3 regions of the Streptomyces sp. NPDC023541 genome follow, and region 1 is predicted to be linked to each of the others. Evidence: predicted binding sites of a transcription regulator. Region 1 holds the regulator's gene; each other region holds the start of a gene.
What was found. The regulator HrcA, encoded in region 1, represses chaperone genes, less so after heat shock. The targets are predictions, from matches to a motif close to TTNGCACTCNGNNNNNCNGAGTGCNAA.
Positions count from the first base shown of each region.

Region 2: groL (chaperonin GroEL) is a predicted target of HrcA. The motif match lies at 1,380-1,406, and genes of this name have one in related genera.
Region 3: groES (co-chaperone GroES) is a predicted target of HrcA. The motif match lies at 1,567-1,593, and genes of this name have one in related genera.

Region 1 is NZ_JBVHJO010000002.1:232,405-234,671, reverse strand. It holds gene dnaJ (molecular chaperone DnaJ) at 1-499, opposite strand, end outside; gene hrcA (heat-inducible transcriptional repressor HrcA) at 500-1,516, opposite strand; gene ACZ3X1_RS04980 (MBL fold metallo-hydrolase) at 1,669-2,267, shown strand, end outside.
Region 2 is NZ_JBVHJO010000007.1:488,850-491,116, forward strand. It holds gene groL (chaperonin GroEL) at 1-1,248, opposite strand, end outside; gene ACZ3X1_RS20685 (cold-shock protein) at 1,633-1,839, opposite strand; gene ACZ3X1_RS20690 (MoaD/ThiS family protein) at 2,237-2,267, opposite strand, start outside.
Region 3 is NZ_JBVHJO010000005.1:318,246-320,512, forward strand. It holds gene groL (chaperonin GroEL) at 1-1,003, opposite strand, end outside; gene groES (co-chaperone GroES) at 1,115-1,423, opposite strand; gene ACZ3X1_RS14990 (FtsW/RodA/SpoVE family cell cycle protein) at 2,140-2,267, shown strand, end outside.

The DNA of each region.
Region 1 (2,267 bases):
GGCCGCGGCACATGTCACACGTCTGCGCCGAGGTGCCGGGGGCGGCACCCTCACCGGAGCAGGTGGTGCAGACGACGGCCGTGTCGACCTGGATGTCCTTGGTCGTCCCGAAGGCCGCCTCGTCCAGCTCCAGGTCCAGGCGGATCATGGCGTCCTGGCCGCGGCGGGTACGCGAGCGCGGACCGCGCTGCGAGGCCTGGCCGAAGAAGGCGTCCATGATGTCGGAGAAGTTGCCGAAGCCGCCCGCTCCGAAGCCGCCGGCCCCACCGCCACCGCCCGAGGAGGACAGCGGGTCGCCCCCGAGGTCGTAGACCTGCTTCTTCTGCGGGTCCGAGAGCACCTCGTAGGCCGCGTTGATCTCCTTGAAGCGCTCCTGCGTCTTCGGGTCCGGATTCACGTCCGGGTGAAGTTCACGCGCGAGGCGCCGGAAGGCCTTCTTGATCTCGTCCTGCGATGCGTCGCGGCGTACGCCGAGAACGGCGTAGTAGTCGGTGGCCACTTACGACTCCGCCAGGATCTGTCCGACGTAACGTGCCACTGCGCGTACCGCTCCCATCGTTCCGGGGTAGTCCATGCGGGTCGGTCCGACCACGCCGAGTTTGGCGACCGTTTCGCCGCCCGAACCGTAACCGACCGAGACGACCGACGTGGAGTTGAGCCCCTCGTAGGCGTTCTCGTGCCCGATCCTTACGGCCATTCCCGACTCATTGGCCTCGCCGAGCAGCTTGAGGAGCACGACCTGCTCCTCCAGCGCCTCCAGCACCGGCCTGATCGTCAGGGGGAAATCGTGTCCGAAGCGGGTGAGATTGGCGGTACCGCCGATCATCAGCCGCTCCTCCGCCTCCTCGACCAGGGTTTCGAGGAGGGTCGACAGCACGGTGGAGACCGTGCCGCGGTCGTCGGCCTCGAAGGATTCCGGGAGGTCCTGGACGAGCGGGGGGACGTCGGTGAAGCGCCGGCCGACGACCCTGCTGTTGAGCCGGGCCCGCAGGTCGGCGAGCGAGGCCTCGCTGAAGGGGCTCGGGCAGTCGACGAGCCGCTGCTCGACGCGTCCGGTGTCCGTGATCAGTACGAGCATCAGACGCGCGGGGGCGAGCGAGAGCAGCTCCACGTGCCGGACGGTCGACCGGGTCAGGCTCGGGTACTGCACGACCGCGACCTGCCGGGTGAGCTGCGCGAGCAGCCGCACCGTACGGCCCACGACGTCGTCGAGGTCGACGGCTCCGTCGAGGAAGTTCTGGATGGCCCGGCGCTCGGGCGTCGACAACGGCTTGACCCCCGCCAGCTTGTCGACGAAGAGGCGGTAGCCCTTGTCGGTGGGGATCCGGCCGGCGCTGGTGTGGGGCTGGGCGATGTAGCCCTCTTCCTCCAGCACCGCCATGTCGTTGCGCACGGTGGCGGGCGAGACGCCGAGCCGGTGCCGCTCGGTGAGCGCCTTGGAGCCGACCGGCTCCTCCGTCCCGACGTAGTCCTGGACGATGGCGCGCAGCACTTCGAGTCTGCGTTCGCTGAGCATGCGCACACCTCCAGCGTGATCCGTTGCCGTGTTCTGCCGAGTTCTGGCGTTCGTTGGCACTCTGTCCGTTCGAGTGCCAAGAATCCCCCGCTCAGTGTACGGCCGGGTACGGAGACCCTGGCAAGGGAGGCCCGCCAGGGTAGCGTCGCGGCATGGACGTGCGATGGGAAGAGGCGGGCTGGGAACGGCTCACCGGACGGGCCGGCCGGCGGCGTCTGCCGGTGTGGGACTGCACGGTGGGACTGGTGGTGGGGGACGAGTCCGTCCTCCTGATCGACCCCGGTTCGAGCGTGCGCGAGGGCGCGCGGGTGCGGGCGGAGGCCGAGCGGCTGACGGGCCGGAGCGTGACCCATATCGCATTCACGCACGGTCATTTCGACCACGTGCTGGGAGCGTCCGCCTTCGCGGGGGTCGAGGTCTTCGGGGCGGTCGGACTGGACGCGCTGCTCGCGTCGGGCCGCGAGGAGCTGCGCGGGGACGCGGTGCGGCACGGGCTCGCGGAGGAGGAGGCGGCCGAGGCGGTGGACCAGCTGGTGCTGCCCGCCCATCCGGTCTCGGGCGAGTGGACGCTGGAGCTGGGCGGGGTGCAGGTGCTGCTGGCCAACGTGGGGCCCGGGCACACCGGGCACGACCTGGCCGTCTTCGTCCCGGGCGAGCGCGAGACGGTGTTCTGCGGGGACCTGGTGGAGGAGTCGGGCGAGCCGTCGGCCGGCCCGGACGCGGTGCCGCGGCAGTGGCCCGCCGCCCTGGA
Region 2 (2,267 bases), on a different contig from region 1:
GGCCACGCCACCACCGGCGACGATGCCCTCCTCGACGGCCGCCTTCGCGTTGCGAACGGCGTCCTCGATGCGGTGCTTGCGCTCCTTGAGCTCGACCTCGGTCGCGGCACCGGCCTTGATGACGGCCACGCCGCCGGCCAGCTTCGCGAGGCGCTCCTGGAGCTTCTCGCGGTCGTAGTCCGAGTCGGAGTTCTCGATCTCGGCGCGGATCTGGTTCACGCGACCGGCGACCTGGTCGCTTTCACCGGCACCGTCGACGATGGTCGTCTCGTCCTTGGTGATGACGACCTTGCGGGCGCGGCCGAGCAGGTCCAGGCCCGCGTTCTCGAGCTTGAGGCCGACCTCCTCGGAGATGACCGTGCCGCCCGTGAGGATGGCGATGTCACCGAGCATGGCCTTGCGGCGGTCGCCGAAGCCCGGGGCCTTGACGGCGACGGACTTGAAGGTGCCGCGGATCTTGTTGACGACCAGGGTCGACAGGGCCTCGCCCTCGACGTCCTCGGCGATGATCAGCAGCGGCTTGCCGGACTGCATGACCTTCTCCAGGAGCGGCAGCAGGTCCTTGACCGAGCCGATCTTGGAGTTGACGATCAGGATGTACGGGTCGTCGAGGGACGACTCCATGCGCTCCATGTCGGTGGCGAAGTACGCCGAGATGTAGCCCTTGTCGAAGCGCATGCCCTCGGTGAGCTCCAGCTCCAGACCGAAGGTCTGGGACTCCTCGACGGTGATGACGCCTTCCTTGCCGACCTTGTCCATGGCCTCGGCGATGAGCTCGCCGATCTGGGTGTCGGCGGCGGAGATGGAGGCCGTGGAAGCGATCTGCTCCTTGGTCTCGACATCCTTGGCCTGGGCGAGCAGGGCGGCGGAGACGGCCTCGACGGCCTTCTCGATTCCACGCTTGAGGGCCATCGGGTTGGCACCGGCGGCCACGTTGCGCAGGCCCTCGCGGACGAGCGCCTGGGCCAGGACGGTGGCGGTGGTCGTACCGTCGCCGGCGACGTCGTCCGTCTTCTTGGCGACTTCCTTGACCAGCTCGGCGCCGATCTTCTCGTACGGGTCCTCGAGCTCGATCTCCTTGGCGATGGAGACACCATCGTTGGTGATCGTGGGGGCGCCCCACTTCTTCTCAAGGACGACGTTGCGACCCTTGGGGCCAAGGGTGACCTTGACGGCGTCGGCGAGCTGGTTCATCCCACGCTCGAGGCCGCGACGGGCCTCCTCGTCGAACGCAATGATCTTGGCCATCTGAAGTGGTCCTCCCGGACAGCGGTGGATTGCTCCCAGGACCGCGCCCGCGCCCGCGACGGACGGCCTGCGTGCCCGGCGGTTCCTTCCCACCGGACCCTGCGGGCCTCACCGACCCGGTCCTCGTTTCAGTAGCACTCTCACTCGTAGAGTGCTAACGCCAATGATTAGCACTCGACCCCCGAGAGTGCAAGCGGCTTCGAAGAAGCCTCGATGAGGGGTGGCGGTCGGGTGACGGGTGCGCGCAAGCGGCTCGGGGGGACGATCCCGGCGCCGTCGGGCGCACACGCGAGGGGCCCACATCCCGTGTCCGGGATGTGGGCCCCTCGTGGATCTTCCGGGTCTTCGACGGAAGACCGAGCGTCGGTGGTCGATGCTCCGGGACTAGCCGAGCGCGAGCTTGACCATGTCCGCCTGCGGACCCTTCTGGCCCTGCGAGATCTCGAACTCGACCCGCTGACCCTCTTCAAGGGTGCGGTACCCGTCCATCTGGATGGCGCTGTAGTGGACGAACACATCCGCACCACCGTCGACCGCGATGAAGCCGTAGCCCTTCTCCGCGTTGAACCACTTGACGGTGCCCTGAGCCATGCCTAACTCCCCTATTACTGGCCCTTGCGCGGGAACGCACTTCGCGTTCCCGGGTCAGAACTTGCGTCGGAACGCGTCGACCGAGGCTGAATGTATCTGCGCGAGTGCTGTCTGCAACAGGTCAATCCGACGAGAAATCTGGACACCGAGAAACATTGAAATAGAGTGAAAATTTGGCATATTCCAGGGCAACTCGGGCCCCGCATATCTCGCCAAAGCCCCATACCGCGCCTGCACATTGACCCGATGTCGACCCTCACGCGACCCGTTCATATGCAGCGGGCAAGTCCAGCGGAGGGGACTTCCCCAACTCTACCGTGCCCAATCAAGCAGAATTACCCCCTCCACTTTTAGCGGAGGGGGCAATTTCGGTTTTCGGCCGGGGTTCAGCCCCGGATCAGCAGCCGCCCGCGACGGCCGGGATGATC
Region 3 (2,267 bases), on a different contig from region 1:
CGTCGACGATGGTGGTGTCGTCCTTGGAGATGGTCACGCGGCGGGCGGAGCCCAGCACGTCCAGACCGGCCTGGTCGAGCTTGAGGCCGACCTCCTCGGCGATGACGGTGGCACCGGTGAGGGTCGCCATGTCCTGCAGCATCGCCTTGCGGCGGTCACCGAAGCCGGGGGCCTTGACGGCCACCGCGTTGAAGGTGCCGCGGATCTTGTTGACGACGAGGGTGGAGAGCGCCTCGCCCTCGACGTCCTCGGCGATGATCAGCAGCGGCTTGGAGCCACCCGCCTGGATGACCTTCTCCAGCAGCGGCAGGAGGTCCTGGATGGAGGAGATCTTGCCCTGGTTGATCAGGATGTACGGGTCGTCGAGGACGGCCTCCATACGCTCCTGGTCGGAGACCATGTACGGGGAGAGGTAGCCCTTGTCGAAGGCCATGCCCTCGGTGAACTCCAGCTCCAGGCCGAAGGTGTTGGACTCCTCGACGGTGATGACACCGTCCTTGCCGACCTTGTCCATCGCCTCGGCGATGAGCTCGCCGACCTGCTGGTCCTGCGCGGAGAGCGCAGCCACGGCGGCGATGTCGGACTTGTCCTCGATCGGGCGGGCCGTCGCGAGGAGCTCGTCGGAGACGGCCTTGACCGCGGCGTCGATGCCCTTCTTCAGGGCGGCCGGGGACGCGCCCGCGGCGACGTTGCGCAGACCCTCGCGGACCAGCGCCTGGGCCAGCACGGTGGCGGTGGTGGTGCCGTCACCCGCGATGTCGTTGGTCTTGGTCGCCACCTCCTTCACGAGCTGCGCGCCCAGGTTCTCGTACGGGTCGTCCAGCTCGACCTCGCGGGCGATGGTGACACCGTCGTTGGTGATGGTGGGGGCGCCGAACTTCTTGTCGATGACGACGTTGCGGCCCTTGGGGCCGATCGTCACCTTGACCGTGTCGGCAAGCTTGTTGACGCCGCGCTCGAGGGCGCGACGGGCGTCCTCGTCGAACTTCAGGATCTTCGCCATGGGAGCGGTTCAGCCCTCTCGAAAACTCGGTTTAACGGGCTGCGCCCCTCGCCGCCCGGCAATCAGCGGGGTGACCAGGGGCGCAGCTCAAAGCAGTACTGATGAAGAGAATTACTTCTCGACGATCGCGAGCACGTCGCGGGCCGAGAGGACGAGGTATTCCTCGCCGCTGTACTTCACTTCGGTGCCGCCGTACTTGCTGTAGAGCACGATGTCGCCGACGGTGACGTCCAGCGGGAGACGCTGGCCGTCCTCGAAGCGACCCGGACCGACCGCGAGGACGACGCCCTCCTGGGGCTTCTCCTTCGCGGTGTCCGGGATGACCAGGCCGGAGGCCGTGGTCTGCTCGGCGTCGAGCGGCTGGACCACAATGCGGTCCTCAAGCGGCTTGATGGCAACCTTGGAGCTGGCGGTCGTCACGATCCGACCTCCCCCTTCGGAGATCCGGGGTTAACTGTCTGAGGTGGCGACCAGGTCGATCCGTCGTCGCGGGTGCCGGATCTGCCTGTCGCTGTGTTGGCACTCACCGGGGGCGAGTGCCAGGTGCGAGACTATTCCGGCGATTAGCACTCGGTCAAGCGGAGTGCCAATTCCCGTCGGCCGGGCGTTGCGCGGATCCCCTGCGGGGGGCCTCGGCGGACCGGTCGGCACTGGGGAGCCGGCGGCCTCCAGCAGGCCCGAGCTGCGGCCGATTCCGGGCGGGCGGCCCGGCCGATCCCCTGCGGGGTGCTGACGGTGTGCGGGTGGCCGGTGCCCCGCACGAGGATCTCCTGAGCTCGGTGGGGGCGAGCATCTCGCGGCCGTACCCGGCGAGTCCCGCCTCCCTCCCGGGCCGAGGAGCCTTCTGCACACCCCCACCCCACCGCCGGCTCCGGCAGCACCCACACCCGGGATCCCGGTACGCCTTCCCGCCCGGACCGGCTTCGCCAGTGCCCGGGGATCCCCCGGGGCTTCGGAAGGAACCTTGGGGAGGCCATCAACGTCGTTGATGACATGAAGATAAAGCGCCTCATTGCCGAGCAGAACGGACCCAAAGCCTCCGCCGGCCCCGGCGAACGGAGCGCCTCCGCCGATCCGGGAGGCCCGCTACCCCCCGCGCCCTTCCCGTCCGCCCCCAGGGACGTCAGCGGCATCCCGTGCGTGGACTGAGGCCGCTGACGGCGGCGGGCGCCCGCCGTCGCACCGAGGCGCTGCTCCTCGCCTTCGTCATCGCCATCGCCGTCTTCGGGCACGCGGCCGCGGGCCTCGCGATGAACGGCGAGCT